DNA from 2 places in the Mesorhizobium sp. WSM4850 genome. Region 1 is predicted to be linked to the other one. Evidence: riboswitches for the same ligand, from Rfam matches in the RefSeq annotation. Region 1 holds a riboswitch; the other holds the start of a gene.
What was found. A riboswitch is a leader RNA that binds a small molecule or an ion and turns the genes downstream of it on or off. The one in region 1 is predicted to bind S-adenosylmethionine.
Positions count from the first base shown of each region.

Region 2: it holds a riboswitch for S-adenosylmethionine, as region 1 does, so the genes downstream of both, metX (homoserine O-acetyltransferase MetX) here and AC0L2Z_RS11305 (O-succinylhomoserine sulfhydrylase) in region 1, are expected to answer to the same signal.

Region 1 is NZ_JBVVPV010000008.1:73,408-89,478, forward strand. It holds gene AC0L2Z_RS11245 (acyl-homoserine-lactone synthase) at 1-93, shown strand, start outside; gene AC0L2Z_RS11250 (enoyl-CoA hydratase-related protein) at 109-855, shown strand; gene ppk2 (polyphosphate kinase 2) at 927-1,835, opposite strand; gene AC0L2Z_RS11260 (sensor histidine kinase) at 2,038-3,300, shown strand; gene phoU (phosphate signaling complex protein PhoU) at 3,503-4,228, shown strand; gene AC0L2Z_RS11270 (magnesium and cobalt transport protein CorA) at 4,320-5,327, shown strand; gene AC0L2Z_RS11275 (GcrA family cell cycle regulator) at 5,439-5,957, opposite strand; gene AC0L2Z_RS11280 (aspartate aminotransferase family protein) at 6,313-7,512, shown strand; gene argF (ornithine carbamoyltransferase) at 7,529-8,440, shown strand; gene AC0L2Z_RS11290 (Hsp33 family molecular chaperone) at 8,588-9,598, shown strand; gene apaG (Co2+/Mg2+ efflux protein ApaG) at 9,800-10,192, opposite strand; gene AC0L2Z_RS11300 (ceramide glucosyltransferase) at 10,450-11,604, shown strand; gene AC0L2Z_RS11305 (O-succinylhomoserine sulfhydrylase) at 11,650-12,837, opposite strand; SAM riboswitch at 12,911-12,988, opposite strand; gene AC0L2Z_RS11310 (2'-deoxycytidine 5'-triphosphate deaminase) at 13,114-14,208, shown strand; gene AC0L2Z_RS11315 (ABC transporter substrate-binding protein) at 14,302-15,075, shown strand; gene araD1 (AraD1 family protein) at 15,251-16,071, opposite strand, start outside.
Region 2 is NZ_JBVVPV010000035.1:37,920-53,990, reverse strand. It holds gene AC0L2Z_RS25940 (ABC transporter ATP-binding protein/permease) at 1-1,432, shown strand, start outside; gene AC0L2Z_RS25935 (DUF1194 domain-containing protein) at 1,627-2,397, shown strand; gene metW (methionine biosynthesis protein MetW) at 2,469-3,083, opposite strand; gene metX (homoserine O-acetyltransferase MetX) at 3,199-4,368, opposite strand; SAM riboswitch at 4,489-4,566, opposite strand; gene hisC (histidinol-phosphate transaminase) at 4,739-5,848, shown strand; gene AC0L2Z_RS25915 (prephenate/arogenate dehydrogenase family protein) at 5,855-6,790, shown strand; gene AC0L2Z_RS25910 (sugar kinase) at 6,881-7,804, opposite strand; gene AC0L2Z_RS25905 (DUF2125 domain-containing protein) at 7,858-8,856, opposite strand; gene AC0L2Z_RS25900 (gamma-glutamylcyclotransferase) at 8,973-9,551, shown strand; gene AC0L2Z_RS25895 (aldo/keto reductase) at 9,667-10,614, shown strand; gene AC0L2Z_RS25890 (LysE family translocator) at 10,762-11,379, shown strand; gene AC0L2Z_RS25885 (lysophospholipid acyltransferase family protein) at 11,405-12,199, opposite strand; gene AC0L2Z_RS25880 (LysR family transcriptional regulator) at 12,311-13,222, opposite strand; gene AC0L2Z_RS25875 (carboxymuconolactone decarboxylase family protein) at 13,329-13,880, shown strand; gene AC0L2Z_RS25870 (nuclear transport factor 2 family protein) at 13,901-14,371, shown strand; gene AC0L2Z_RS25865 (pyridoxamine 5'-phosphate oxidase family protein) at 14,384-15,016, shown strand; gene AC0L2Z_RS25860 (YdcF family protein) at 15,041-15,766, opposite strand; gene AC0L2Z_RS25855 (cell division protein FtsX) at 15,842-16,071, opposite strand, start outside.

The DNA of each region.
Region 1 (16,071 bases):
ACGCTTGAGGTGGTGCGGTCGCGTCGCAGTCATTTCGCGCCGGTCCTGGCCAGGGGATATCCCGACAGGCTCGGAATGAGGCAGGCCTCGTGAGAATTGGAGACAGCCATGAACATCCACCCGCAAACAGAGTTCCGCAATCATTCGTTGATCGTCACGGTGTCGTCGGATGACGGCCGGCCGGTGCTGGACGGGCGAGCCTATGAAAGCCTGGCCAGGATCTTCCACGAAGCTGCAATCGACGATGATGTGCGCGTCGTGGTGCTGCGCGGCCTCGCCGGCTGCTTCTGCCTCGGCGGCGATTTCTCCGAGTTCCTCGACGCCACCAAGCATCAACGGTTGATCGCTGCCGTCACCGACATGTTCCGCACGTTGGCGACGTTCCCCAAACCGGTCCTTGCCTGTGTCGACGGCGATGCCGTCGGTGTCGGCTGCACCATCCTGTTCCATTGCGACATGGTGATCGCATCTGACGAAAGCACGTTCCGGGTGCCGTTCGTCGATTTCGGCCTCGTGCCGGACGCGGCGACCAGCATCCTGGCGCCGCAGAAACTCGGTTATGCCGGCGCTTTCCGCTTCTTCTGCCTGGGCGACACGCTCAGTGCCGCGGACGCCAGGATGCTGGGCCTGGTCACGGAGATCGTGGTCGGCGACGTCGAGGAAGCCGCACTTGGCAGAGCCAGGCAACTCGCCAAGAAGCCGGTTGCCGCACTGCTGCAGACGCGCGACCTGCTCAAGGGCGACACAGGCGCACTCTGCGATCGCATCGACCAGGAGATTTCGCTATTTCAGCAGGCTTTGCAGGACGATACCACACTGCGGCGGCTGCAGCGGATTGCCCGGCTGGCGGCATGAGACGTCATTCGGCAGAATGACAAAAATATCCGGAATCGTGCCGCGCGTCCTTGGGGGCGCGCGGCAGCGCTTCAGGCCTGTCTTCCCAGGAACGAAGGCCCTTCCCCGATGATTTTCTTGTCTTCCTTGCCGATGGCGTCGAGATCGCGGCCGTCATAGGGAAGCGACAACAGGATGCGCCGGATGATGGCAAGTCGCGCGCGCCGCTTGTCGTTGGCCTGGATGATGATCCAGGGCGCGAATTCCTTATGGGTGCGTTCGAACATGAGATCGCGCGCCTTGGTGTAATCGTCCCATTTGGCGATGCCGGCAATATCGATCGGCGAGAATTTCCAGTTCTTCAAAGGACTCCAGCGGCGATCGTGAAACCGCTCAAGCTGTGTTTCCCGACCGATGTTCAGCCAGAATTTGAAGAAATGGATGCCCTCGTTGCAGATCATCCGTTCAAAATACGGCGTCTCGTCCAGGAATCTCTGATGCTGCTCCGGCGTGCAGAAGCCCATGACCGGCTCGACGCCGGCTCGATTGTACCAGGAGCGGTCGAAGGTGACGAACTCGCCGGATGTCGGAAAGTGCGCGACATAGCGCTGGAAATACCATTGCCCGATTTCGGTTGGGCTAGGCTTGGTCAGCGCCACGTTGCGCGCAGTCCTGGGGTTCATGTACTGGCGCAGCGCGAAGATTGTGCCGCCCTTGCCGGCGGCATCGCGTCCTTCGAACAGCGACATCACCCGCTTGCCCGTCGATTGCAGCCATGCCTGCGCCTTGACCAACTCGATCTGCAGCCGCTCGAGCGTCTCGTCATACTCGTCGCTTTTCATTTTCTTGTCGTAGGGGTAGCCGCCGGCGGTCAGCTTGTTGTCCTCGATCCAGTCCGGAAGCTTGGGATCCTCGATGTCGAACTCGAACTCCTTGCCGTTGATCCGGATCTTTTGCGGACCCGGAACAGGCGCGGCGGCATCTTCCTTGGGGTTTTCCATCGAGACCAACCTTTCCAGCTTCCGGACTCATGCTATTGGGAGCCTTACTGCATCGGCCCGAAAATCGGAATCGATTTTCGAAAGGAACGATGCAGCAGATTAGTGATAGCGACGGTCAGCGGGAAGTTTCCAACCTGCCGGTCGGGGTGGGGACGGAGGCATAGTGCGCGCGAATGGCTGACAGTAGCTGACAATGGCTTTTATGGGCGGCGCAGAACAGCGAACCACGGCGCAAGCCGTCGCCACCCGGTTGTGGAACAGCCGCTGGCTGCTTGCGACCGGCATCGTCGCGATCTTGACGGTCTATGGTTTCGCAGACATGTCCTTCTATGTTGTGCTGCTGGCATGTGCGGTGCTGCTGCTCGCCGCCGCGATGCTGCCGGCCGGCGTAGCGCGCCAATCCGCGGAGGATGCCGCGGCGATCGAGGCAGGCGGGCTGCAACAGCTGTCGGGAGAATATCTGGCGGCTGCCGTTGCCGATCCGCTGATCATCTTCGATCGCGCCGCGACGATTGTCCATGCCAACGCCGCCGCCTTCGCCGCCTTCGGCGGCATCGCACCGGGCATGTCGCTGTCGCTGAAATTCCGCGCGCCCGAGATGCAGGCCTTGCTGGACAGTATCCTGTCGGGCGCCGCCGCTTCGGACGTCGTCGAATATACCGAAAAGCTGCCGGTCGAACGGGCCTATCGCGTGAGTGCATCTTCGGTCGGCCACGGCACCGACCTCTATGTGCTGGTCTTCAAGGACCAGAGCGAGGCGCGCCGGATCGACCGGATGCGGGCCGACTTCATCGCCAATGCCAGCCATGAGTTGCGAACTCCGCTCGCCTCGATTTCCGGTTTCATCGAGACGCTGCGCGGCCCAGCCCGCAACGACCCGGCGGCGCGCGAGCAGTTCCTGCAGATCATGCACAACCAGACCGGCCGCATGGCGCGCCTGATCGACGACCTGCTGTCGCTGTCGCGGCTGGAGATGAAACCCTATCTGAAGCCGGGAACCGAGGTCGATCTCCGCCAGACCCTCGACAGCGTCATCGATTCGCTGGGTCCGCTTGCCCGGGAAAACGGCGTTGCCATCGAGCGGGATTTCGCGAAAGGACCACTCAATGTGCCGGGGGATCGCGATGAACTTTTCCAGGTTTTCGAAAATCTGCTGGAAAACGCCTGCAAATACGGACAGTCGGGTGGACGTGTCGTGGTGACGATTGCCCACAGCGATGACGGTCCCGAACCGGGCATCGACATCACCATCCGGGACTTTGGCCCCGGCATTCCCGAGGAGCACATCCCGCGCATCACCGAACGTTTCTACCGCGTCGATGTCGAAAACAGCCGGACCCAGAAGGGCACCGGCCTTGGCCTTTCCATCGTCAAGCATATCCTGACGCGCCACAACGCCAGGCTGTCGATCAAGTCGGAGGTCGGCAACGGCGCAGCTTTCACGGTGCATTTGCCGGTGCACTGACACCTCACTATCTAAGCACGCGCCGGCCCGAGTACCGGAAGACTTTAGGACCACCCGATGCGTGGATACAGGACTTTAGAGCCTACTCTGTGGCCTAGTGGACGCACGTCGCTCTATCGCTTTCTTTTTTCTGTCATCCGGCTAGCGTATCAGCGGGGATTCGAGGAACGACTCGGACCAGAAGACCCGGGAAGGCATCTCCATGCAGTCCGTGCACATCGTCAGCGCCTATGACGAGGAGCTGAAATATCTGTCGAAGCGCATTGCCGCGATGGGCGGGCATGCCGAACGCATGGTCGAACAGGCGATTGCGGCCTTGGTCAACGCCGACCCTGGCCTTGCCCAGAAGGTCATCCGCGACGATGCCGTTCTGGACCAGGGGCAGCGCGAGATCGACGACAAGGCGATCATCATCATCGCCAAGCGCCAGCCGATGGCGACGGATTTGCGCGAGATCGTCGGCGCGATCCGCATCTCGGCGGATCTCGAGCGGGTCGGCGACCTCGGCAAGAATGTCGCCAAGCGCGTGGTTGCCGTCATAGAAGGGCGCCAGCCGACCAGCCTGTTCCGCGGCATCGAGGCTTTGGCGGACCTGGCGTTGACGCAGCTCAAGGAAGTGCTCGACGTCTACGCGTCGCGCTCGGTGGAAAAGATCGGCTTCGTGCGTGACCGCGACGATCAGATCGACGCCGTGTACACCTCGCTGTTTCGCGAGTTGCTGACCTACATGATGGAAGATCCGCGCAACATCACGCCCTGCACGCACCTGCTGTTCTGCGCCAAGAACATCGAGCGGATCGGCGACCACGCCACCAATATCGCCGAGACGATCTACTACATCGTCACCGGCGACCAGATGCCGGCCGAGCGGCCGAAGGGCGACAAGACAGACAAGATTGTGCTTCCCGCAACGCTACCGGCGAAGTGAGCGGCTGCCTCTCGAACCCATTGCTGATTTAGGCTAAGCTTTACCGAACGTTCCTGATCCTGACCCGAGGCCATGCCTCCAGGAGGTAGCGATGGAAACCGTTCGGAACCTGACGCCGGCCCCGCCGACATCGGCCATCGTCGCTTCCAGCGTCTATACCGCCGGCCGGCGTGTCGCCGACATTCCGATCGAGGAAGCCGGCGAATGGGCCAAGAAGCCAGGTCATGTCGTCTGGATCGGCTTGCTGGAGCCGGACCGCGACCTGTTGCTTCGTGTCCAGGCGCAATTCCACCTGCACGATCTGGCGATCGAGGACGCCGAGCATCCGCATCAGCGGCCGAAGATCGAGCAATATGGCGATGCGTTGTTCATCGTTGCCCGCACGGCTCAACTGATCGACAGGCGCGTCACCTTCGGCGAGACGCATCTGTTCGTCGGCGCCGGCTACATCGTCAGCGTCAGGCACGGTCCGTCGACTTCTTATGCCGCCGTTCGCCAGCATTGGGAAAGCTGCCCGCATTCGCTAGCCAAAGGCGAGGATTTCGTCCTCTATGCCATTCTCGATTTCATCGTCGACAACTACATGCCGGTGCTCGAGCAGATCGAGGACGAGGTCGAGGCGATCGAGGACAGGGTTCTGCTGAAGCCGATGACCGGCTCCGACATAGAGCGGCTCTACATGCTGCGCCGCGATCTCTTGCGCCTGCGCAACGCCGCGCTGCCGCTGGTGGAAGTCTGCCGCCGGTTGACCAGCGCCGACCTGCCGCAGATCCATGTGGCCATGCACCCGCTGTTCCGCGACGTCACCGACCACATCCGCACCGTCCAGGAGAAGATCGACAGCTTGCGGGAGGTGCTCGCATTTGCCTTCGAGGCGAGCCTCCTGGTTGGCCAGAGCCAGGAAACGGCGATCACCAAGAAGCTCGCCTCATGGGCTGCAATCCTGGCGGTGCCGACGGCGCTCGCAGGCATCTACGGCATGAACTTCAACGACATGCCGGAACTTAGGATGGAATATGGCTATCCGGTCGTTCTGGGAGCGATTATTTTGGTCTGCTCGGTTCTCTACTGGCGCTTCCGCAAGAGCGGCTGGCTGTGAAGAGTAGGGCAGTAGAGCAGTAGAGCAGTAGGGAAAGATGGCGCCTCACGAGCGCAGTCTTTTGCAGTTCACCCCATATATACTGCCGTACCCCCTCACTCCCTTACTCCCCTACCTACTGCGCCGCCGCTCCGAAGCGGGCTGAAACGCAACGCGGGCGTGATACTTGCAATAGGGTCCGGTTTCGGCCGCGTCGTTGCCGCAGAAATGGAACTCCTCCGAAAGCGGATCGCCATTCGGCCATTTGCATGTCCGCTCGGTCAATTCGACGAGCTGCAGATGCCGCGAGATCGGCACGACGACGTTCTCGACCGGACGGACATAATGACGCGTCACCGGTACGGCGTCGAATTGCGCCTGCAGCGCGGTCGCGCCGATCGACGTGGTGATATGCCGCGCAGTGCTCGCGGCCCGCGACACCGATTTCTGCACGCTCGATCCCTGCACGCTTTTCTTCTGGCGTGCCGGCGTGGCAGTCGCGCGTCCGCGGCCCGACAGTTTCAGCCGATGCACCTTGCCGATGACGGCATTGCGGCTGACACCCCCAAGCTGTGCGGCGATCTGGCTGGCGCTCAGCCCCTCCGACCACAATTTTCTAAGAAGTTCGACCCGCTCGTCAGTCCAATTCATGAGACCGCGCTCCTGCTGAAATGTGCGGCGATCGGAATCCTTCCACGATCCGGCTTCCGCCGGGCAGACACCACATATATCGGGTGATTAGGTCCGCCGCACGAAATCTAGTTATTTCTCGACCTATAAGTACCTTATGCGCTGACTCGGTGACAAGAGTCCGAGGGCCAACACGAATCGGTTTTTTCGGTTTTCCCCAACTTGCCCGGTCGCTGATGAGCCGGCGTCTCGCTGGAAAGCTTGCCGCGCGTCCTTGCGCGACGTTTTCGTTGACTTCATGGCCGAAAAACACGATAAGCCGCACAGGCCGCCGCTTTGGCGGCTTTTTGATTTTCCGGTTCCGGAGACGCATATAATGAGCGGTTCGGCGCTTTTCGAGACCTTTACCCGCGCGCCCCTGGCCTTCGACCATGGGGAAGGCACCTGGCTGGTCACCGACAAGGGCGAGCGATATCTCGATTTTGGCGGCGGCGTTGCCGTGAATTCGCTGGGCCACAGCCATCCGCATCTGGTCTCGGCACTCACCGAGCAGGCGGCCAAGCTCTGGCATGTCTCCAACCTCTACGAGATTCCGGGGCAGAGCCGTCTGGGCGAGCGGCTGGCCGACGCAACCTTCGCCGACAAGGTGTTCTTCACCAATTCCGGCGCCGAGGCGCTGGAATGCGCCATCAAGACGGCGCGGCGCTACCATTTCGTCAAGGGCCATCCCGAGCGCTTTCGCATCGTCACCTTCGAAGGCGCTTTTCATGGCCGCACGCTGGCGACCATCGCCGCCGGCGGCCAGTACAAATACCTGGAAGGTTTCGGCCCCAAGGTCGAAGGTTTCGACCAGGTCGGTTTCGACGACATCGAGGCCGTCGAAAAGGCGATCACATCAGAGACCGCCGCGATCCTGATCGAGCCGGTGCAGGGCGAGGGCGGTATTCGCCCGGTGCCGACACAGTCGCTGAAGCGGTTGAGGCAGCTCTGCGAACAGCATGATCTGCTGCTGATCTTCGACGAGGTCCAGTGCGGCATCGGCCGCACTGGAAAACTGTTCGCGCATGAATGGGCTGGCGTCACGCCCGACATCATGGCCGTCGCCAAGGGCATCGGCGGCGGCTTCCCGGTGGGCGCCTGCCTTGCCACCGACGAGGCCGCCGTCGGCATGACCGCCGGCGTGCACGGCACCACTTTCGGCGGCAATCCGCTGGCGATGGCGGTCGGCAACGCCGTGCTCGACGTCGTGCTGGCAGACGGTTTTCTGGAGGATGTGCAGCGCAAGGCGTTGCTGCTGAAGCAGGGGCTGGCGGGCGTCGCCGACGAATTTCCCGATGTCATCGAAGACATCAGAGGCAGCGGCCTGATGCTCGGCCTGAAATGCGCCGCGCCCAACACCAAGGTGAACATGGCATTGCGCGACCAGCATCTGCTGGCGGTTCCTGCCGGCGACAACGTTCTTCGCCTGCTGCCGCCGCTCACCGTCACCGACGCCGAGATCCATGCGGCGCTCGACCGCATCCGCGCCGGCGCCCGGGGCCTGTCGGACGCCATCGCCGCGGCTGCGGCGAAATAACAGTCGGAAGACCCACATGAGCCTTCGCCATTTCACCGATCTTTCCGCCGTTTCCGAGGGCGATCTGCGCCTTATGCTGGACGATGCCGTCGTGCGAAAGGCAAGGCTCAAGGCTGGCGAGCGGACAAAACCGCTTGAAGGCAAGGTGCTGGCGATGATCTTCGACAAGCCGTCGACGCGCACGCGCGTGTCCTTCGACGTCGGCATGCGTCAGCTCGGCGGCGAGACCATCATGCTGACCGGCGCCGAGATGCAACTCGGCCGCTCCGAAACCATCGCCGACACGGCCAAGGTGCTGTCGCGCTATGTCGACGCGATCATGATCCGCACCACATCGCATGACCGGCTGCTGGAACTGACCGAGAACGCCACCGTCCCCGTCATCAACGGGCTGACCGACGATACCCATCCCTGCCAGCTGATGGCCGACATCATGACCTTCGAGGAGCATCGCGGCCCGGTCGCCGGCAAGACCATCGCCTGGACCGGCGACGGCAACAACGTGCTGCATTCACTGCTGGAGGCCTCGGCGCGGTTCCGCTTCAACCTCAACGTCGCCGTGCCGGAAGGCAGCGAGCCGGCGCAGAAGCATGTCGACTGGTCGAGGGCGCATGGCGGCAAGTTGAACTTCACCCGCTCGCCCGAGGAGGCCGTCCACGAGGCCGACTGTGTCGTTACCGATTGCTGGGTGTCGATGGGCCAGGAGCACCGTGCTCGCGGCCACAATGTCTTCTCACCCTATCAGGTCAATGCGGCACTGATGGCGAAGGCAAAGTCCGACGCCTTGTTCATGCACTGCCTGCCGGCGCATCGCGGCGAGGAGGTCACCGACGAAGTCATGGACGGCCCGCATTCGGTGGTGTTCGACGAGGCCGAGAACCGGCTCCACGCGCAGAAGGCGGTTTTGGCCTGGTGCCTCGGCGCTTGATCCGGGTCACCGTGATCCGGGCCGCCGTTATCCCGGCCGCCTTGATCCGGGAGTGCGTGATGCCTATCTCAGGCGCATCACGCAAATCGAGCGCGTTTCGACGCATGCGCCCCGGAGGGCGGCATCGCCGCGCCCCGGAGCTTTGTCATGTTGGAAACCCGTCAATTGGCTGAACATCAACCCAAACTCGGCGAATTCGGCTACGCCGGCGACGATCATGTCGTGCCTTTCGAGGTCGGCCCGCTCGACGTGCGCGGCCGTACCGTCCAGCTCGGGCCGATGCTCGACGCGATCCTCGGTCGGCATGACTATCCCGAGCCGGTCGCCCGCCTGCTGGCGGAAGCTTGCGTGCTGACGGTGCTGCTCGGCACCTCGCTCAAATTCGAAGGCAAGTTCATCCTGCAGACCCGCACCGACGGGCCGGTCGACATGCTGGTGGCGGATTTTTCCACGCCGCATGCGCTGCGTGCCTATGCCCGCTTCGACGCCGACCGGCTGGAGGCACTGACGTCTGCCGGCGAGACCTCGCAGCGGACGCTGCTTGGCAGCGGTGTCCTGGCGCTGACCATCGACCAGGGCGCCCACACGCAGCGCTATCAGGGCATCGTCCAGCTCGACGGCGAGACGCTCGAGGAGGCCGCGCGCACCTATTTCCGGCAGTCGGAGCAGATCCCGACCGATCTCAGGCTTTCGGTGGCCAAGCTGTTGACGCCCGGCATCGGCGGTGCCCGCGAGCAATGGCGCGCCGGCGGCATCCTGGCGCAGTTCCTGCCGCAATCGCCCGAACGCATGCGCGTGCCCGACCTTCCGGGTGGCGACGGCGATCCGCGCGAGGAGATCCATGATCCGGCCGACAATTCCTGGCAGGAACTGCTCGCGTTGCTTGGCACCATCGAGCCGACGGAACTGATCGACCCGACGATCGGCGCCGAGCGGTTGCTTTACCGGCTGTTCCACGAGCACGGCGTGCGCGTCTTCGGCGGCGTGCCGGTAGCCGACCAGTGCTCATGCTCCAGGGAGAAGATCCGCGGCATTCTCGGAGGCTTCTCCGCCGACGAGATCAGGGACAGCACCGAGGATGGCGGCATTCACGTCGCCTGCGAATTCTGCTCGAAGCAATATGACTTCGACCCGGCGGAATTTGCTGCGGCTCAATAGAATTGAAATCACCGACGAAGCGTTGGCGCTGCCCCTCACCCTTACCGTCTCCCCGTGAAGAACGGGGAGAGGGGGCGCCAGCGTTGCGACAGGTTGTCCAGTTGATAGATAGATGGGTTCCCTTTTCCCCGTTCACTATACGGGGAGAAGGTGCCGGCAGGCGGATGAGGGGCAGCACGACCTTCCGGCCATCTATCTCTCTCAGTTCACCGTCCGCCGCGTGCCCGGCAGGTCGAGCGAAAAGGCGGGGATGGCGACGTCGAACGTTTCGCCCCGCTTGTTGCGCATCGTGTAGTGGCCGACCATGATGCCGGATGGCGTCGAGAGTGGGCAGCCAGACGTATACTGATAACTGTCGCCTGGATTGAGTTCAGGCTGGTCGCCGACAACGCCGGCGCCGCGCACCTCCTCGACCCGGCCGGTGCCGTCGGTGATCTGCCAGTAGCGCGACAGAAGCTGCACGAATTCATCCGACTGGTTGTCGATGGTCACCTGGTAGCCCCAGACATAGCGGTTCTCCGAAGGGTCGGAGCGATCTTCCAGATAGAACGGCCTGACCTGCACTTCGATGTCGCGCGTGAGGGCGCTGTACATAAATCACTCCACACTATGCAGACGGAACATTCGACCCTCTCCGCAGTTCGGTCAACGGGGTGCGTCGCCTCGGTGTCTGCCATCGTTGCCCGAATTTGTTAAGCGCAGGTGCCGAACAACAATGTCATTTAAGTGACACGTGACAATGATGGTGTGCAGGGCCGGGGATGGTGTGCAGGGCCGGGCGACTCAGCATTCTGTCGAACTGTTGAAAACGGCTTCATGCGGCCGGTTTTTTCTGGAGCGACCAGATATTGATGGAATTGACAGTCACAGCCGCCTTGCTTTCCATAGTTCTGCTTGTTGTCAATCTCGCCAGCATCCTGCTCGCTTCGTTGAAGCTGAAGCGGCCTGGCAGGATCACGCCGCCAGCCGCCAAGGCGCCGCCGGTGTCGATCGTCGTGCCGTCGCGCGGCGTCGAGCCGTTTACCGAGGAGACGCTCGAGCGCGCCTTCTCGCTCGACTGGCCGCACTATGAGCTCATCTTCTGCGTCGCCCATGCCGACGACCCGGTGGTCGGGCGGATCACCGATGCGATCGCCCGCTTTCCGGCCGTGCCGGCCCGGCTGCTCGTCGGCGACGACCGCATCAGCGGCAATCCGAAACTCAACAATTGCGTGAAGGGCTGGGAGGCCGCGCGCCACCACTGGGTCGTCCTTGCCGATTCCAACGTCCTGATGCGGAGGGACTATGTCCAGCATCTGATGACGGCATGGCGGCAGGACACCGGCCTCGTCTGCTCGACGCCGATCGGCTCGCGGCCGGACGGGATCTGGGCGGAGGTCGAATGCGCTTTCCTCAATACGCTGCAGGCGCGCTGGCAATATACCGGCGAGGCGCTCGGCCTCGGTTTTGCCCAGGGCAAGAGCATGCTGTGGAACAAGCCATTGCTCGACGCCAATGGCGGCATCCGTGCGCTTGCTGCGGAGATTGCCGAGGATGCCGCTGCGACCAAGCTTGTCAACGGGCTCGGACTGCGCGTCAATCTCGTTGCCTCGCCGTTCGAGCAGCCGCTCGGCTTGCGCACATTTGGCGAAATCTGGTCGCGCCAGGCCCGCTGGGCACGCCTGCGTCGCGTCACATTCCCACTGTTCTTCGCGCCCGAGATCCTGATCGGAGCGGCGCCGCCGCTGGTGCTGGCGCTGGTTGCGGCAGCAGGCGCCGGTTTCAGCCTGCCGGCTACCGCCGTCGCCGTGCTGATAGTCGCCTATCTGCCGGAATGCGCTCTCGCCTCGGCCAAGGGCTGGCACCTGTCGCTGCGCATGATCCCGGCGATGGTTGCGCGGGACGTGATGCTTCCCGCCATCTGGGTGCGCGGCTGGCTCAGCGGTGCCGTCGACTGGCGCGGCAACACGATGACCATCCAAACCAGCGCCGTTGCGGAATTGGAAGAGTCGCCGTCGGGCGCCTGACCGCGCCGCTTTGCAGATCAGAGCGCAGCAGTTCGGCGCGTATCCCTATCTGGCGGCTAAGGCCTGCTCGATGTCTTCGAGCAAGTCGTCAGTGTCCTCCAGTCCGACGGACAGCCTGAGCGTGCCTGGCCCGATGCCAAGTTCGGCCCGCGCCTCGTCGCTCAGATTCTTGTGTGTCGTCGTCGCCGGATGGGTGATCAGGCTCTTGGCGTCACCGAGATTGTTGGAGATCAGCACGACATCGAGCGCGTTCTGGAAGGCGAAGGCCGCCTGCTTGCCCCCCTTGACGTCGAGGCAGATCAGCGTCGAGCCGCCCGACATCTGCTTCTTGACGATCGCCGCCTGCGGGTGATCGGCGCGGCCGGGATAGATGACGCGGACAATTTCCGATCGCTCGGCGAGGAAGTCAGCGATCCGGCCGGCACTTTCCGTCTGCTGGCGAACGCGCAGCGGCAGCGTCTCCAGCCCCTTCAGCAGCGTCCAGGCATTGAAGGGCGAGAGGCTGGGACCGGTGTGGCGGAAGTAGTCGTGCAAATTCTCGTCGATCCACTTCTTGTCCGACAGGATGATGCCGCCGAGGCAGCGTCCCTGGCCGTCGATGTGCTTGGTCGCCGAATAGACGACGATATGGGCGCCGAGCTGCAACGGCTTCTGCTGCAAGGGCGTGGCAAAGACGTTGTCGACGATCAGCCGCGCGCCGATCGAATCGGCAAGCGAGGCTACGGCTGCGATGTCGACGACCTCCAGCGTTGGATTGGTCGGGCTTTCAAGGAAGAACAACTTGGTGTTGGGCCTGACCGCCTTTTCCCAATTGGCGATGTCGGTGCCGTCGACCAGCGTCGCCTCGATGCCGTATTTCGGCGCCAGCGTCTCGACGACCCAGCGGCAGGAGCCGAACAGCGCGCGCGCCGCCACGATGTGGTCGCCGGCCCGGGCGCTGCACAGCAACGCCGCCGTCACCGCCGCCATGCCGGATGCGGTGGCGCGGGCATCTTCGGCACCTTCCAGCGCACACATGCGCTTCTCGAACATGTCGACCGTCGGATTGGCATAGCGCGAATAGATGAAGCCCGGTTCCTCGCCCTTGAAGCGGGCTTCCGCCGCCTGCGCCGTGTCGTAGACATAGCCTTGCGTGAGATACATCGCCTCGGAGGTTTCGCCGAAGCCGGAACGCAGCGTTCCTGCATGCACGAGGGCGGTCTGAGGCTTCCAGTTGCGCGTTTTGCTCGTCATCACCTTGTTCCAAACACAAAAAATGGTCCAAACACAAAAAAACCGGCCGCGAAAGTCGCAACCGGTCGTACGGCCTTTCGGCCCGACGGTCCTTTAGCGACTTGTTTAACGTGGCTGCAAGCCGACCGGCCAAATCACCACGGGATAACGATCCTTTAGACCTGCACCGCGCTTGCGTCAATTGCCGGCATGATTAAGAGGTTTGTACCAGCGGGTTCCACGGCAAGAACCTGCGACAAGACGAGACCACGCCCGGCCTTCGAGCGGAGCCAGACTTTGCGGCAGACAGGCATTCTTCCGGATCAGGATATTTCCGCGCTGTACCAGTCGGGCGCGCTGAAGTCGCCGCGCGCGCTCGACGCCGACCAGGTCCAGCCGGCCAGCCTGGACCTCAGGCTTGGCGACAAGGCCTGGCGGGTGCGCGCCTCCTTCCTGCCCGGCCCCAACCACAGGGTTGCTGAAAAACTCGACCGCCTGAAGCTGCACGAAATCAATCTCACCGATGGTGCGGTGCTGGAGACGGGCTGCGTCTATATCGTGCCGCTGCTCGAGAGCCTGGCGCTTCCGGCAAACATTTCCGCCTCGGCCAACCCAAAAAGCTCGACCGGGCGGCTCGACATCTTCACCCGCGTGATGACCGATCGCGGCCACGAGTTCGACAAGATCGCTGCCGGCTACAACGGCCCGCTCTATCTCGAAGTCAGCCCGCGCACCTTTCCGATCGTCGTCCGCACCGGCTCGCGGCTGTCGCAGATCCGGTTCCGCACCGGCAACGCGCTTTTGTCGGAAAGCGAGCTGCACGAATTGCACCGTGCCGAGACGCTCGTCGCCACCGAGCCGCCGAACATTTCCGGCGGCGGCATCGCACTGTCGATCGACCTCGATGGTGACAAGGACGGGCTGGTCGGCTACCGCGGCAAGCACCACACCGGCCTGGTCGATGTCGACAAGCGCGCCGCGCAGGATGTCGTCGATTTCTGGGACCCGCTCTACAAGAGCGGTGCCGGCGAACTGGTGCTCGACCCGGACGAATTTTATATCCTCGTCAGCCAGGAAGCGGTGCATGTGCCGCCGCTCTATGCCGCCGAGATGACGCCCTTCGATCCGCTGGTCGGCGAATTCCGCGTCCACTATGCCGGTTTCTTCGATCCGGGTTTCGGCCATTCGGCCTCGGGCGGCACCGGCAGCCGGGCCGTGCTCGAAGTGCGCAGCCACGAAGTGCCGTTCATCCTCGATCACGGCCAGATCGTCGGACGGCTGGTCTACGAGCACATGCTGAAGCGGCCGCAGGCGCTCTACGGCACAGATCTCGGCTCGAACTATCAGGCGCAGGGCCTGAAACTGTCCAAGCATTTTCGCGCCGCGCGCTGATCGCCCGCTATGATCAGACCATGCTTGCCTGACCTTACGGGTCGTGCTTGGCTGTCTTAGCCGTCAATACGGTTGGAACAAGGGGAACAGAAAATGCAGATTTCAAGATGGATCGCATCGGCAGCAACAGCCGTCATGCTGGCGATGTCAGCCGGGTCGCTGTCGGCGCAAGCACAGGAAAAGTTGAAGATCGCCACTGAAGGCGCCTATCCGCCGTTCAACACCATCACCGCGGATGGCAAGCTCGTCGGCTTCGACATCGACATCACCAATGCGCTTTGCGCTCAGATGAAGGTCGAATGCGAACTTGTCACGCAGGACTGGGACGGCATGATCCCGGCGCTCCAGGCCAAAAAGTTCGACGCCATCATCGCGTCCATGAGCATTACCGAGGAGCGCAAGAAGCAGGTCTCCTTCACCAACAAATACTATACGACGCCGCTTTCGCTGGTGGCCTTGAAGGACAGCGATATTGCCTCGACCGAACCGGCGGCACTCGCCGGCAAGACAGTCGGCGCCCAGGCTTCGACCACCCAGGCCGACTATGCCCAGGATGTCTATGGCAAGGCCGGCGCCGAGGCGAAGCTCTATCCAACCCAGGAGGAGGCGGTCGCCGACCTGATGAACGGCCGTCTCGATGCCGTCCTTTCAGACAAATTCGTGCTGATGGACTGGATGAAGAAGTCGAGCGACGACTGCTGCAAGATGGTCGGCGACGTCAAGGGCACGGAGACCGAAGCCGGTATCGCCGTGCGCCAGGAAGACAATGCGCTGCGCGAAAAGCTCAACGCCGCAATCGACGCGATCGTCGCAGACGGCACCTACAAGAAGATCCAGGCCAAATATTTCGACTTCGATATTTATTGAGAGGTCGAAGCTGCCAATCTCCCCCTTGAGGGGGAGATGGCCGGCAGGCCAGAGGGGGTCGGTCCGGCCGGGCCCGGCTCTCTTTATCGCAGACGCAGGGGGCTGGCGCTCCACGCGAGACGACCCCTCTGTCGCCCTCGGCGACATCTCCCCCTCAAGGGGGGAGATCACGCCGTCAAAGCGCCTTGACCGCCACCTTCACCGGCTGCTCGATTTCAAGCGGGTTGCGCAGCGGCAGGCCAAAATCCTTGGCCTCGATCTCGAAGACGTCGCCGGCCTCGGTCCTGACGCCGTCGGCGAAGGACAGTGTCGCGGTGCCGAACATGTGCACATGCACGTCGCCCGGCTGGCGGAAGGCCGAATATTTGAAGTGGTGATGTTCGAGATTGGCGATGGTGTGTGACATGTTCGCCTCGCCCGACAGGAAAGGCTTTTCCCACAGCACCTGGCCGTCGCGGAGGATGCGCGATGAACCCCTGACGTCGGACGGCAGCTCGCCGATCAGGATTTCCGGCCCGAACGAAGCGTTGCGCAGCTTGGAATGCGCGAGGAAAAGATAGTTCACGCGCTCGGTGACGTGATCGGAAAACTCATTTGACAGCGTGAAGCCGACGCGGAACGGGACGCCGTCGTCGCCGATGATATAGATGCCGGCGACTTCCGGCTCTTCGCCGGCATCCTCGGCGAAGGCGGGCGACAGAAGTGCCGCACCGGGCGCCACTGCCATGGTGCCGTTGCCCTTGTAGAACCATTCCGGCTGCACGCCGGTCTGGCCCTTGGCCGGCTTGCCGCCCTCCAGCCCCATGCGGAACATCTTCATGGAATCGGTGAGCTGCTTCTCGCCGTCGCTGCTGAGCTTCTTGTGCATGGAATCGCGGGTCGCGGCGGAGCCGAGATGTGTCAGCCCGGTGCCGGTGAGGTGGAGATGCGCCGGGTCGGGATGGTTGATCGGCGACAGCAGCCGCCCCTTCTTGTAGGCGGCATCGAGGTCGACCG
Region 2 (16,071 bases), on a different contig from region 1:
GGCTTTCCGGCTCGCCAACGCCGGCGCCATCGGCGTCAACCCCGACCAGCGCCTGCAGCAGGATGCCGGGCATCTCTCCGATCTTTCGACAGGTCTCGGCATAGGGCTATTGCAGTCGTTCATTCTGCTTGTTTCGTTCGTCGGCGTCCTTTGGTCGCTGTCTTCCGGCTTCGTCTTCCATGTCGGCGGCTATTCGCTGGCGATTCCGGGCTACATGGTGTGGGCCGCAATCCTCTATGCCGGCACCGCCTCCTGGCTGAGCTGGCTGGTCGGACGGCCGCTCATCCGCTTCAACAGCGACCGCTATACGCGCGAGGCGGAGCTGCGCTCCTCGGTGGTCCGCGTCAACGAGAATGTCGATGCCATCGCGCTTGCGCACGGCGAGGCCGACGCGCGACGGCGGCTTGAGCTCGACCTCGGCACGGTGCTGGGCGCGATACGGCGCATCTACAGCGCCCAGATCAATCTTTCCTGGGTGACCGACACCTATGGCTGGATCACTGTCGTCGCGCCGATCCTCGTCGCCGCGCCGGTCTATTTCGCCGGTGACATCAGCTTCGGCGGGCTGATGATGGCTGTCGGCGCCTTCAACCAGGTGCATTCCTCGTTGCGCTGGTTCATCAACAATATCGGCGGCATCGCCGATTGGCGCGCCACGCTGATGCGCGTCGCCGATTTCCGCATCGCGCTTGCCGAAACGGATGTGCTCCACCATAGCGAGAGGCGCATCGAGTTCGGCGAAAATCCGGACGGCAGGCTGACATTCGACAAGCTCGAAATTGCGTCGCGGGATGGATGCACCAAGCTCGCCGAGCCCCATGTCGAGATCCGCGCCGGCGAGCGCGTCATGATCACCGGAGATCCGCGCGCCGGCAAGACGCTGTTCTTCCGCGCCATTGCCGGTCTGTGGCCGTGGGGAAGCGGGCGGATCGGCATGCCGGCCGGAGAGGTGCCGGCCTTCGTTCCCCGAAAACCCTATTTCCCGCTCGGCACGCTGCGCGAGGTGCTCGACCACGCCGATGCCGCGGTCAGCGACGCCGAGATCTCGGCGGTGCTTGCCGAAGTCGGTCTCGGGCGGCTGTCATCCTCGCTCGACCGGCCGGCGCGCTGGGAGCGCGAATTGAGCGATGACGAGCAGCGCCTGCTTGCCTTTGCCCGGCTGGTCTTGCGGCAGCCGAAATGGGTGATCATCGATGAGGCTTTGGACACGTTCGACGGCGCGACGCTGCGGCGGGTGCTGTCGATGCTGGAGGCGCGTCTTGCCGACGCCGCGATCCTCAATATCGGCCGTGGCCAGCAGAATATTGAATTCTTCCCGCGCTCATTGGCGATCGTGAAAGATTTCGAGCGACCGGCTCTCAAGCCAGTCCGCGTCAGGGCCGGCGCGATCGAACCACCCCCGGCCGTCGCCAAAGCCCACCAAGAGGCATAGCCGGCCGTAAGCTTTATTTTGCCGTGATCGCGGCGAAAGATTGCCGGCATCGTTCGGAAGCCTGCGGCGTTGGATTCATGCGACACGCTTTGAGTCTTTGCTTCGATGCTTGTCGTTACCCCAAAACCGCTGCGCGCTTTTGGGCGACCTGCGTCTGCCTGCTTGCCTGCCTTGCCCGTGCCCAGGCAGGACCTTTGGCCGCGCCTGCCGACACCATTGCCGTGGACGTCGAACTGGTGCTGGCGGTCGACATCTCGCACTCGATGAACGAAAAGGAATTCGCCCTGCAGCGCGCCGGCTATGTCAAGGCGCTGCGCCACCCCGACTTCATCAATGCGGTGCGTTCGGGCGTGAACGGCCGCATTGCGCTGGCCTATTTCGAATGGGCAGGCACCGTCCGCGACGACGCCGTCATTGCCTGGCAGGTCATCGACGATGCCGAGAGCGCCGAGGTATTCGCCGGCAAGATCGAGGCGCGCCCGTTCAGGAGCTTTCGCGGCACCTCGATTTCCAGTGCGCTCGCCTTCGGCGCCAAGCTTTTGGATGGAGCCGCCTTCGACGCGACGCGCAGCGTCATCGACATCTCAGGCGATGGCCCCAACAATATCGGGATGCCCGTCGCCACGACACGCGACGCCGCGATAGCAAAGGGCATCGTCATCAATGGCCTGCCGATCCTGATCAGCCCGTCGCCCAGCTTCAGCCATCTCGACCAATACTATGCCGAGTGCGTCACTGGCGGGCCAGGCTCCTTCGTGCTGCCGGTCTATGCCGCTTCGGAATTCGTGACCGCCATACGCCGCAAGCTGGTCCTCGAGGTCAGCGGTGTTACCGATCCTAATGCCGGTCCCGGGGCCGATCCCGGGTCCGTCCCGGTCGACGCGGCAGCACCGGTCGACTGTTTGCAAGGCGAGCGCGGTCGGCGGTTTTTCTCCGATCCGTATTTTCCGGAACTTGATCGTTAGACCTCGACGAACGGCGATCAGTCCCAGATGTCTCCGGACTCGGGCCGGCTGGCCGAAGCGACGGGTCGCCGTTATCGCTTCAGCAGGAACACCGCCTGCTGGCCAAAGAAATTCCAGAACCACCATGGCATCGACAGGCCGATTTTCTGGCCATTGGCGTCGAGCGCGGTTGCCTTTTCCACCGTTGCGCCGAGCTCTTCGCAGAGATTGACGAAGTCGCGGATGGTGCAGAAATGGATGTTGGGCGTGTCGTACCAGGAATAGGGCAGGTCCTTGGTCACCGGCATCCGCCCTTCGACGAACAGCGAAAGGCGAACCCGCCAGTGGCCGAAATTGGGGAAGGAGACGATGGCGTGCTTGCCGATCCTGAGCAACTCGTCGAGCACCAGCTTCGGGTTGCGGGTCGCCTGCAAGGTCTGCGACAGGACGACGAAATCAAAACCCTTGTCGGGATAGAATTTGAGGTCCTTGTCGGCGTCGCCCTGGATGACGGACAGGCCGCGTGCCACGCATTCGTTGACGCCGCGCTGCGACAGTTCCATCCCACGGCCGTCGACCTGCTTCGTTGCCTGCAGCAATTCGAGCAGCAGGCCATCACCGGAGCCGACGTCCAGCACCCGCGACTGCGGCGGGATGAGATCGGCGACGACTTCGAGGTCGACGCGCTGGGCGTGGTTGACACTCATGATCGTGCCTCTTGACTGGCGCATGACCTTGATCCGAAAAGTCTGCAACTTTTCGGGGCCATGCGCTGATGCCTGGCGCAAGATGCCGGTTCGAACAGGCTGTAATCTTTGGGGGTCATGCGCTGAGCCCCCTGGCGCGGGCCGCCGACGCGATGAAGCCGTTGATGGCGGCGAACAGCTCCGGCTCGTCGAGCAGGAAGGCGTCGTGGCCGCGATCGGTCTCGATCTCGACGAAGGACACCGAGGCGCCGGCCGCGTTCAGCGCGTGAACGACCGAGCGGCTCTCCTCGGTCGGGAACAGCCAGTCGCTGGTGAAGGAGACCAGGCAGAAACGGGTCCTGGTGCCGGCAAAGGCGTCGGCCAGCCGGCCGCCATGATCGGCGGCGAGGTCGAAATAGTCCATCGCCCGGGTCATGTAGAGATAGGAGTTGGCGTCGAAGCGGTCTACGAAGGTCATGCCCTGATGGCGCAGATAGCTCTCAATCTGGAAGTCGGCGTCGAAACCGAAGGTGAGCGCTTCACGGTCCTGCAGGTTGCGGCCAAACTTCCGGTGCAGGGCCGCCTCCGACAGATAGGTGATGTGAGCGGCCATCCGCGCCACAGCCAGTCCCTTTTCCGGGCGCTTGCCCTGCTCGAAATACTTGCCGCCATGCCAGTCGGGATCGGCCATCACCGCTTGCCGGCCGACCTCATGGAAGGCGATGTTCTGCGAGGAATGGCGCGCGCCGGTGGCGATCGGCAGCGCTGAGAAAACGCGCTCCGGATAGCTCGACGCCCATTGCAGCACCTGCATGCCGCCCATCGAGCCGCCGAGCACCGAGAACAGTTTTTCGATGCCGAAATGGTCGACCAGCATCAACTGCGCCCGCACCATGTCGCGGATGGTGATGATCGGCAGGTCGAGCCCGTACGGCTTGCCGGTGGCGGGATTGGTCGAGGCGGGGCCGGTCGAGCCGAGGCAGCCGCCGATGACGTTCGAGCAAATGACGAAGAAGCGGCTGGTGTCGATGATCTTGCCGGGGCCGATCAGCACTTCCCACCAGCCCGGCTTGCCGGTCACTGGATTGGTGCTGGCGACATGCTGGTCGCCGGTCAGTGCATGGCAGACGAGGATGGCGTTGGAGCGGGCGTCGTTGAGCGTGCCGTAGGTCTTGTAGGCGATCTGGAACGGCGACAGCAGCGTGCCGGCATCGAGCTTGAGCGGCTTGTCGGCGCCGAACCGCAACACCGGGCTCGACGGCTCGTCGGCCTCGTTGTTGGTTCTTTTCGTGCGCAGCGCGACCATCGCATCCTCTTACATTAACCCATCGTGTTTTCCGAAAGTCGATTAAGATTTTCGGGTCGATGCGACTGTCCGGCCGGCTGCGGACAACAAAAAAACCGGCATTGCCTTCGCAAAGCCGGTTACAAGATGCAAACGGCCCTTTAGCGAGTTGTTTAACGTGGCTGCAAGCCGACCGGCCAAATCACCACGGGATTTCGCCTTCTTCTAGGACCGGCGCGCCTCGCCGTCAACGGCCAGCCACGCACCGATCATTGCCGCCTCTCGACATTCCAGGCCACGGCTTGTATTTCCGCGGCGGCTTCCAGTGTGGCGGATCCGAAATTCGCATCGCGTTGGAGCAGCGGAAGCGTTCTCGACGGATTTTTGCAATATGAACCAAGTATCGGATCAGGCACGTCCAACGCCCCGCGCGGGGATCATGGACATCGAAGCCTATGTGCCGGGCAAAAGCACGGCGCCGGCCGGCGTTGCCAAGGTCCACAAATTGTCGTCGAACGAGAACCCGCTCGGCCCCTCGCCGAAAGCAATAGAAGCCGCGCGCGACGTCGCGGCCAAGCTCGACATATATCCCGACGGCACCGCCAGGCGCCTGCGGGAGGCGATCGCCGAGGTGCATGGCCTCAACCCGGCGAACATAGTTTGTTCCAATGGTTCCGACGAGATTCTGGGCCTGCTTGCGCAGACCTATCTCGCGCCGGGCGACGAGGCTGTGATCACCGAACACGGATTCATGGTCTACAAGATCTACATCCAGTCGGCAGGTGCTGTCCCGGTCTCGGTCAAGGAAACCAAGGAGCGCGCCGACGTCGATGCGATCCTCGCTGCGGTGACGCCGCGTACGCGGATCATTTTCCTCGCCAATCCCAACAACCCAACCGGCACCTATTTGCCGTTCCAGGAGGTGCGCCGCCTGCATGCTGGCCTGCCTCGAAACGTGCTTCTGGTGCTGGATGCAGCCTATGCCGAATATGTCCGCCGCAACGATTATGAAGCCGGCGTCGAACTGGTGGCTGGTGCGGAAAACGTGGTTATGACCCGCACCTTCTCCAAGCTCGGCCTTGGCGGTGCGCGGATCGGCTGGATGTACGCGCCGATGCATTTCATCGATGCGATCAACCGGGTGCGGGGTCCCTTCAACGTCAACGCGACGGCAATCGAGGCCGGCATTGCCGCGATCCGCGACCGCGCCCATGTCGAGCGAAGCGTGGCGCATAACGAGACCTGGCTGACCTGGGTCAGCGAGGAATTGACCAGGCTCGGACTGCGGGTGACGCCGAGCGTCGGCAATTTCGTCCTCATCCACTTTCCCGAGGACAAAAAACATTCTGCGGCAGCCGCGGACGATTACCTCTGTGCGCGCGGCTACATATTGCGGCGCGTTTCCGGTTACGGCTTCCCAAATGCGCTGCGCATGAGCATCGGCACCGAAGAGGCCAATCGCGGCGTTGTCGCCGCCCTCGCGACATTTCTGAAAAGCTAGAACACCATGACATCACCGATGTTCGAAAAGATCGCGCTGGTCGGCATCGGCCTGATCGGCTCGTCGCTGGCCCGCGTCATCCATCGGGAAGGCCTTGCCGGTCACGTCGCCATCTCGACGCGCAGCGAAACGACGCTGGCGCGGGCGAAGCAACTCGGCCTCGGCTCCTCCTACACGACTGATGCGAAAGAGGCGGTCGGCGATGCCGACCTGGTCATCGTTTCGGTGCCGGTCGGTTCTTCAGGCGAGGTCGCCGAGGAAATCGCGCCGGCGCTGAAGCCGGGCGCCATCCTCACCGATGTCGGCTCGACCAAGGCGTCCGTCATCGCGCAGATGCAGCCGCATGTGCCTGCCGGCGTGCATTTCATTCCCGGCCATCCGCTGGCCGGCACTGAAAAATCGGGTCCGGACGCCGGCTTTGCCGAACTGTTCGAAAACCGCTGGTGCATCTTCACGCCGTTGCCCGGCACCGATCCGGCCGCCTTGGAAAAGCTCTCGGAATTCTGGCGCCGTTGCGGCTCCAACATCGATACGATGGATCCCCAGCATCACGACATGACATTGGCCATCGTCTCGCACCTGCCGCACATCATCGCCTATAACATCGTCGGCACCGCCGACGACCTGGAGTCGGTGACCAAGTCCGAGGTCATCAAATATTCGGCCTCCGGCTTTCGCGACTTCACGCGCCTTGCCGCTTCCGACCCGACGATGTGGCGGGACGTCTGCCTGCACAACAAGGATGCCATCCTCGAAATGCTGGCGCGGTTCTCGGAGGATCTGGCCTCGCTGCAGCGGGCGATCCGCTGGGGCGACGGCGAAAAGCTGTTCGACCTGTTCACCCGCACCCGCGCCGTGCGCCGCTCGATCATCGAGGCCGGCCAGGACATCGACGTGCCGGACTTTGGCCGGCAGGCAGTCGAGCATCCGGCCAAGGGATAGAGCATCGGACCCGTACCGGTTTTAGGTGAAATCCGATGCTCAAGCAAAAGATAGAGGGCGGTACCATCCGATTTGAAGGCCGCCTCGCGCTCAATCCGGCCAGTGAGCTGCCATCATCGCCAGTGTCTCGGCCCTGTCCGGCGCGCCCAGCCTGCCGCCGAAGCGCAGGCATTTGAGCGCGGCGGCGGTGCTGGCAAACCGCAATGTCCGTTCGATCGGCATCGCCTCGGCCAGCCCGACGGCAAAGGCGCCGTGGAACACGTCGCCGGCGGCAAGTGTATCCACTGCCTTGATCCTTGGCGCCGCGACATGGCGCACCGACGCCACCGAGTGGTCGAACCACCAGCTTCCCGCTGCGCCGCCGGTCACCGCTACGAATGCATCGGTGCGTCTGGCCAGCGCTTCACAGGCCTCCTGCGGGCCTTGCTCCTCGCCGCAGAGGATGAACGCCGCCGGCTCCGACGCGACGATGTGCGAGGCGAGCGGAAACAGCCGTTCCAGCACGGCCCGTGGCGCGGTGTCGGCATCGAGTATGGCTGGACGGCCGTTTGCGCGCGCCGCCGTCAGGGCCAGAGCTGCCGCGCCCGGCCAGCGCACGTCGACCAGGACGGCGTCGAATGCGGTGAGATCCTCAGTGGGGGGCGCTTCGGGGTCGGCCTGCGCGAGCTTGTCATAGAACGGAACAATAATGCGCTCGCCATGCGTGTCGACCAGGATGGCCGACAGTGCCGACCGCGCCCCGGCGACGCGCCGGACAAAGCTGCAATCGACGCCTTCGGCCTCAATGCCTGCGACCAGCTGATCGCCGACGAGGTCGTCTCCCGCGCTCGCCCACAGCGATACCTCCGCGCCGAGGCGGCGTGCGGCGCAGGCCGCACTCGAAGCCATGCCCGAGGCGATCTGGACGCCGTCGGACGCGATGAACTTGCCCTGACGCGCCGGAAGCGTGTCGACGCGAAGGATCGTATCGAGCGTCAGCGCGCCAACACTCAGGAGCTTCACCGGGCGGTTCATCTATCTTCCTGTTTGGCCATGGTCTTTCCGAACTGGAGGTTCGCAATCATCGCCTAATCGACCGGCTTGATGCTGCCCATAGGGATAAAACCGAGCGAGGCCTTGCCCTTGACGATCTTGAGCGGCATCGACGGTTCGTTGCCAAGCAGCGCCAGCCCGGCAAAGCCGGTTTTGATCTGGCTCTTCTGCTCGGGAATGGCTTTGCCGAGGATTTCCGCCACCGCCTTCGGATCGCTGAGCCTGATCATCAAATCGGCGTCGATCAGCCCGTCGGCATCGACCGAGACCGGCCCGGAAACGGTGACGCGCGCGCTTCCCGACGACAGATCGAGCTTGCCGATATCCACCGCCTGGCCGCGCAGGCTCTCTGTTTGTGTCTTGATCAGCGCCACGCCGTTCTTCAGCGTCACGTCGCCGCTGCCGTCGAGCGGCGGCAGCACGCGGCCATCGATCGCGCCCGGATCGATTTCGAGATCGGTAAAACCCCCGGCATAGTCGATGTCCTGGCCGTTCGGACGCAATTCTCCGACCGCTGTCCCAGCGCTGAACAGCTCGACCGGGTCTGTGCCATCGGCGGGATCGGTCTGGGCTGACAGAGCCTCTGCCTCCAGTGAAACGCGCCGGGGCAGGGGCCAGGACAGTTTGACGTTCGCTCGCAGATTATCCCAGTCGATCCACAGCGGCGCCATCCCCGGCACGGCGGTCCTGAGCGGCCCCTGCAGGTCGGCGCCAGGGGACAGGATCTGGGTGATGTGCGTGACTACCTTGAGGCTGCCGAGCGAGGCGGCGACGTTCCTGCTGTCGTCCTGATAAGCCAGGCTGTCGCAGGTAACGGCGAAGCTTAAGGGGTAGCCGCTGACCGTGAGATTGACGCAGTCAGCCTCGATGCCATTGCCGTTGAACTCGGCCACCGCTTTGCCGGCTTCGCTCTTGACCTTGTCTGCCAGGTAGAACCAGCCGGCGCTGTAGAGGCCAAACAGCACGACGATGAAAACGCCGAGCCAGAACAGCCGGCGGAGAAAATTCGGCGGGCGTTCGTCATTTGACGTCATGCTGCGGCTCTCGTTGGCGCGTGTTGCAGAGGTGTCGTTTCCGGCAAGATCGGGTAGACGGAGACGGATTGAAAAAACACCGATTCCAGTGCGGTGCTGCAACCAGGCTTGGCGATATGGGCGATTTTTGGGTTTTTGGCTACGGCTCGCTGATCTGGCGGCCGGGATTTGCGCATGTCGAGACGCGGCGGGCCCGCCTCCATGGCTATCGCCGCTCGCTGTGCGTCTACTCCTTCGTGCATCGCGGCACGCGCGAACGGCCCGGCCTGGTGCTCGGCCTCGACCGTGGCGGCTCCTGCATCGGGCTGGCTTTCCGCGTCCCCGGCGATCTGCGCAACGAGGTCATCACCTATCTGCGCGAGCGCGAACTGGTCACCAATGTCTATCTTGAGCGCATGCTTAGCATTCGCCTCGACAAGGGGGGCACGCGTGAGGCCGACAAGGGTTGGGGCGAGAATGGCGGCGAGACGGACGGAGGCGAGACGGTCGAGGCTGTCGCCTATGTCGTCGACCGTACCCACGAGCAATATGCCGGTGCGCTCGATGCGGCCGATGCGGCGAGCGTCGTTCGCGGCGCCGTCGGCCAGTCGGGAAAGAATGAGGACTACGTGTCCAGCACGCTGGAGCACCTCGAGGCGCTGGGGATCCGCGACCATTGGCTGGAAGAGGTGGCGAAACGGATCGCGCCTTTGTGAAGCGCTGGTCGGTGGAAAAGTCGGCCGGCCCTTTGACGTTGGTGCGGCCCGCCATAGGTTAAGCCGGTCACGGGGCTTTTCGCCCGCTTCTTTCCATTCCCCATGGAGATCAGTCTTGCAGAAACGTCGTCTCGGTCAAACCGACCTGTCCCTCGCGCCGCTGGTTCTGGGTGGCAACGTCTTCGGCTGGACCGCCGACGAGAAAACCTCTTTCGACCTGCTCGACCGGTTCGTCGGCGCCGGCCTCAACGCCATCGACACCGCCGATGCCTATTCGCGCTGGGTTCCCGGCAACAAAGGCGGCGAATCCGAAACGATCATCGGCAAATGGATGAAAAGCCGCGGCAATCGCGACAAGGTTGTGGTGATCACCAAGGTCGGGTCGGACATGGGGCAGGGCAGGAAAGACCTCTCCGCGGCCTATATCGAAAAGGCCATCGATGCGTCGCTGAAGCGGCTGCAGACCGATGTCGTCGATCTCTATCTGTCGCACTGGCCGGACCCGGCCACCCCTTACGAGGAAACGCTTGGCGCCTATCAGAAGCTGCTCGACAAGGGCAAGATCCGCCACGTCGGCGCCTCCAATCTCGATGCCGGCCAGTTGCGCGCCGCGCTCGACGTGGCAAGCTTGCGGGGCCTGCCGCGCTATTCGGTGCTGCAGCCGGAATACAATCTCTACGATCGCGCCTCTTTCGATGGACCGCTGCGCGATCTGTGCATGGCCGAGGATATCGGCGTCATCACCTATTTCAGCCTCGCCAAGGGGTTTTTGAGTGGCAAGTACCGCAGCGAAGCCGATCTCGGCAAAAGCGCGCGTGGCGACGACGTGAAGAACTATCTCAATGCGCGCGGCATGCGCGTCCTGGCGGCACTCGACGCTGTGTCGGCGCGTCACTCGGCCAAGCCGGCGGAAGTGGCGCTCGCCTGGGTGACTGCGCGGCCCGCAGTCACCGCGCCTATCGCCAGCGCCACGACGCTGGACCAGGTCGACAGCCTCGTCCGCGCCGCATCATTGGAGCTCAGTCCGGACGATATCGCCGAGCTCGACAGCGCGAGCGCATAGACGCCAGCGCGAAGCGGCGGCTTGATCAAACAGCAGCCAAGAACCCTGCGTGGCCTGCGCCGGAAGGCTCCCTGCACGATCGTTCAAGACGCCCTGGTGTGCCCTGCCATACCCTTGCCGGCATCGCGCCTGGATACTGGTATACAGATGGCCGAACAGGTCTTTTCCCATCCGGAACTATGGCAGCAATTGCTCGCGCTTGTGCTGGCATCGGCGGTTGTGATGGGCAGTCCGGGGCCGGCGACGATAAGCGTCACCGCCGTCGGCGCCGCCTTCGGCCTGCGCGATTCGCTCCGCTATGCCTCGGGCATCATTCTTGGTACGGTCGCCGTGCTTTTGGTCGTGGCGACGGGCATTACGACCATGCTCGCCTCTGTGCCGACGCTCACACCGCTCCTGGCAGTGGCATCCGCAGCCTACATCCTCTACCTCGCCTTCAAGATAGCAACGGCCCCGCCTCTGGCCGTGCGTAGCGGCGGGGCGGCGCGTCCCACATTCCTCGGCGGGTTTCTTCTGGCCGTCGCCAACCCGAAAGCCTATGTGGCGATTGCCGCCGTATTTGCCGGCACGTCGTCCGCCGGTGAGCTCGATGCAGGGCTCAGGTTGGCGGTCCTCGCTTCGATGATCGTCGCCATCCATGTCCTGTGGCTTCTCGCCGGGGCAGCGTTTGCGCGGTTCCTGCGCAAGCCGCTGGCCTCGCGGATCATTAATCTGACGTTCGCGGCAACACTGGTGTTGACCACGGCGCTGGCTGTGATTCGCTAGGGGACAGTGCCGCAAGCTTAGATGGTCAGGTCGGGGTATCGGAGCCAAGTCCCCCCAGCCGCTTTACCGCCGTCGGCGGCATTGGCGGCGGGTTTGGCGCCTGGGACGCCTCGATGAGCAGCTGGTCGCAGGCGGCTTCCGTCTCGCCGATCAGCCGTTCCATGAATTCTTGCTTGCCCAAACCCGCCGGGATCGGCGGCAGGAAGCGGGCCTTGATCGTGCCGGGATAGCGCAGGAATTTCCGCCGCGGCCAGTAGAGGCCGGCGACATGGGCGACCGGCACCACCGGAATGCCAAGCTGGGTATAGAGCTCGACGATGCCGTATTTATAGGCCGGCTCGTCGCCCGGCGCCCGGCGCGTGCCCTCGGGATAGATGATCAGCTGGCGGGGATTGCGCGCCAGCTCCTGCCTGGTCGCGGCGACCACCGCTTTCAGCGCCTTCGAGCGGCTGCCGCGGTCGACCGGGATCATCCGCATTTTCAGGATGTACCAGCCGAAGAACGGGATCCAGGTCAGTTCCCGCTTGAGGATGTAGATCGGATCCTGCAGGAACGGGAAAAAGGCGATCGCGTCCCAGAAGGACTGGTGCTTCGGCGCCAGGATGAAGGAACCCTCGGGCAGGTTTTCCTGGCCGGTGATCTCACTTTTGGTGCCGGCGATCTTGTCATAGAGCCACATGCTGGTGTGTGACCAGAATTTCGGCACGAACCAGGCACGGTGGCGCGGAGACAGGAAATAGTACGGGGTCCAGAGGATCATCTGGACGATCAGATTGACGTAGAAGACGAAGTTGAACGCCAGCGAGCGGACATAAAGCATGCAGGAAGAGCCCGGTGAGGAGGTGTGCGTTGGTTACACCAAGCGCGGGCAAAAAGGAAACCGTGCGATGGCCGGAGATCGATCCGCCTTGATGAAGCCGCGGCCCGTTCGTCAGGCCTGCCACGTCTCTTGCACCAGCCGTTTCTTCAGGCGTGGGGCGGCGAAATCGAGAAACGCACGCAGTTTCACCGGCAGCAGGCCATTGCCGGCATGCACCAGGCTGACCGGCCATGGCTGCGGCTCGAATGCCTCCAGCATGGTGCGGAGGGTGCCCGACCGCACTGCAGCTGCGATCTGGTAGGAAAGCACCCTCGTTAACCCGATGCCGGCAATCGCGGCATCGATCGCCGCTTCCGCGGTGTTGACCCGAAGTCGTGAGCGGATCGGAACGGTGAGGTCGGTCTTGCCCGTGGCAAAAGTCCATGCGGCGGGAGCGGTGAGCCCCTCGAAGGTGACGCAGTTGTGTGCTGCGAGGTCTTTCGGCGCCTCCGGCGTGCCGTGCTCGGCCAGATAGGCCGGGCTCGCGCAAACAACGCGCCGGATCGAGCCGATGCGGGTGGCCACAAGGCTGGAGTCGGGAAGCTGGCCGATGCGGACGGCGAGATCGATGTGCTCCTCGGTCAACTGGGTTATCCGGTCCGCAAGCATCAGCCGAATAGCCACGTCGGGGTAGGCAGCGAGAAAGCCGGTGACGACCGGCAGCACATGCAGGCGGCCAAAGACGATCGGTGCGGTGATGATCAGTTCGCCTGTCGGGGCGCTGTATTCGCCGGCGGCAGTCCGCTCGGCCTCGCCGACCTCGTCGAGAATGCGACGGCAGGCAGCGAGGTAGGCGTGACCTGTGTCGGTCAGCGTCAGCTGCCGCGTCGAGCGATTCAGAAGACGCGTCTTCAGATGCCGCTCCAGGTCGGAGACCTTGCGGCTGACCGTTGCAAGCGGGATGCCGAAACGGCGTCCGGCGGCCGAAAGGCTGCCGGCCTCCGCCGCGGCGACAAAAAGCGACATGGCCTCGAGGCGATCCATATTTCTCCCGGAAAATGGAAGGATAGGTTGCAAATATGGCATCTACATCCGAGCGATGGAAGGGGCCATGTTTTGGCGGCGAGCTGATCAACGAGAAGGAATGCCGATGCCCCGTATCCCTACACCAGCGTCCATAGAGGCCGCGCCTGCTGCGTCGCAGCCGATGTTACATGCCGTCGAGAAGCAACTCGGCGTCGTGCCTAACCTCTTCAGGCTTGTTTCCAATAGCCCGGCTGCGCTTGAAGGCTATCTCAGCCTGTCTGGAGCGCTTGCCAAAGGCCGACTGCCCGCGCCGACGCGCGAGCGCATTGCTCTGGCGGTTGCCGAGGTCAATGGCTGCAACTACTGCCTTTCCGCTCACACCTATCTCGGCAAGAATCTCGCCAAGCTTGATGATGCCGAAATGGTCGCCAATCGCGCGGGCAGTTCCAACGATCCCAAGGCCGCCGCAGCCGTGCGTTTCGCCACCAAGATTGCGCGCGACCGCGGCCATATCGGTGACGAGGATCTCAGCGCCGTCAGGCTCGCAGGCTACGACGATGCGCAGATCATCGAGATCGTCCAGCATGTCGCTCTCAATGTCTGGACCAACTATGTCAATGAGGTCGCCAGGACGGAAATCGACTTTCCGGTCGTTTCTGCCCGCAGGGCAGCCTGAGCCAGTCGCAAGGAGTTCCCATGTCTGAAAGCCGCCCGCCGCTCCCGCCATTCACCGCCGAGACCGCCGCACAGAAGGCACGCATGGCTGAGGATGCCTGGAACTCCCGTGATCCGGCACGGGTCGCGCTTGCCTACACAATCGACAGCCGCTGGCGCAACCGGGCCGAGTTCCTGCAAGGGCGCGAGGCTATCCAGACATTCCTCACACGCAAATGGGGTCGCGAACGCGACTACCGGCTCATCAAGGAGGTCTGGGCCTTCCGCGACAACCGTATCGCCGTGCGTTTCGCTTATGAATGGCACGACCACAGCGGCTCGTGGTTTCGCAGCTACGGCAATGAGAACTGGGAGTTCGATGAGCTTGGATTGATGCGCCTGCGCATCGCCAGCATCAACGACCTGCCGATCCTCGAGGCCGACCGCAAATATCATTGGCCGCTTGGCCGCCGGCCGGACGGTCATCCCTCTCTATCGGAACTCGGCCTTTGAAGGAGGCTTTCGATGAATGCTCAAGTCTTCACCAGCGATGTCGTCTTTACGCCAACCGTCAAGGCGATCCAGGCCCGCAAAGGCTCACGCGAGGCCTATGCCCGCGTCGAACAGCGCGGCAGTTGGCAAGCTGATATCACGCCCGATCTCGCCGCCTTCATCGAGGCGCAGACCAGCGTCTTCCTGTCGACGGCCAATGGTGAGGGCCAGCCCTACATCCAGCATCGCGGCGGGCCGGCCGGCTTCCTCAAGGTGCTTGACGAGCGGACGATCGGCTTCGTCGATTTCTCTGGCAACAGGCAATTCATCACCCAGGGCAATCTGGACGACAACCCGCGCGCTTTCCTGTTCCTGATCGACTATGCGCATCGGCAGCGCATCAAGATCTGGGGCACCGCGCGGGTCGTCGAGCAGGACGCCGAACTGATGGCGAAGCTGATGCCGGAAGGCTACAAGGCGCGCCCGGAGCAGATCATCCTGTTCACGGTTTCGGCCTGGGATTCCAATTGCCCGCAGCACATTCCACAGCGTTTCGAAGCGGCCGATGTGGCGGCGGCGCTGGCTGAGCGGGACAAGCGTATCGAACGTCTCGAACACGAGATCGCGCGGCTGCGCAGCGTCTCAAGAGCCACGCTCAAGGAATGATAGCGCTGCCGGTTCCAGATCGGCTCAGTTCGGCGCAACAGCCTCGGCCAGCGCGATGCCGGTTGGCGTTGGCTTGACCGGCACGATGCCGCGCGCCAGCGCCAGCAGATATTTGTTGTATTCGGTGAACAGCACGCGCAAGGCTCTCGGCTTGGTCAGCCAGCCGCCATTGCCAAGATTGCTGTTGACCACCGGATAGGGCTCGAGCTTGGCCTTGTGCAGCAGCCGGCCCATTTCCAGCAGGCTGCGCGGCATGTGATAGTTGTTGGTGACGAGAATCACGGTGCCATAGGCGTGGTCTTCCACCCACTTGGCACTTTCCTCGGCATTGCCGATCGTGTCGAGCGCGGCATGGTCGATGTCGACGCAGCAGGAAAACAATTCCTTGTCGCCGCGGGTCGCGACCTGAAGCTGGCGGCGGCTGGCGGAAGGATGCACGCCACTGATCAGCAGCCGCTCGCCCTTGCCGGACGCCAGCAGGCCCATGGCCGCGTCGAGACGCGAATGGCCGCCGGTCAGCACGATGATGGCATCGGCCCTTGCCGGATTGGCGGGCGTCGCGAGACGGCTGACGGTGCTGGCGAACCAGCCAAAGCCGCCGGCAAACAACGTTGCCAGCACGAGCAGAAAGAAAGCTGAGATGCGTAGCGCGCTCGCCAATCGGCGGGGCTTGACGCGCTCGCTAGAACGCGTGATCACCAAGGGCAACTGTCCAGCCATTCCGGTCGAGTCGCGCGCGTCCATCGTCATTATCGTTAACTCCGAAATACGGCGTTTAGTAGGTCGGAAAGCACAAATTTCGTTACGCTAATTCTCTATTCGTGATCACCCTGCGTCCGGCTGGCGGACATCGATGTCGCTGAGATAGGTGACGACGGTGACATGGGAGGTTGCCGCCGTCAGCGCACCGATGACCAGCACCATGAGAACAACGCCGAGATAGCCCGCCGAACCGATGGCGAAATTGCCGAACAGGGCGGTCGCCTGATCGGCCTGCGGCGTCGCCATGTTTCGCGACGACCACCACGAGAAGACGATGAAGACGAACACCGCTG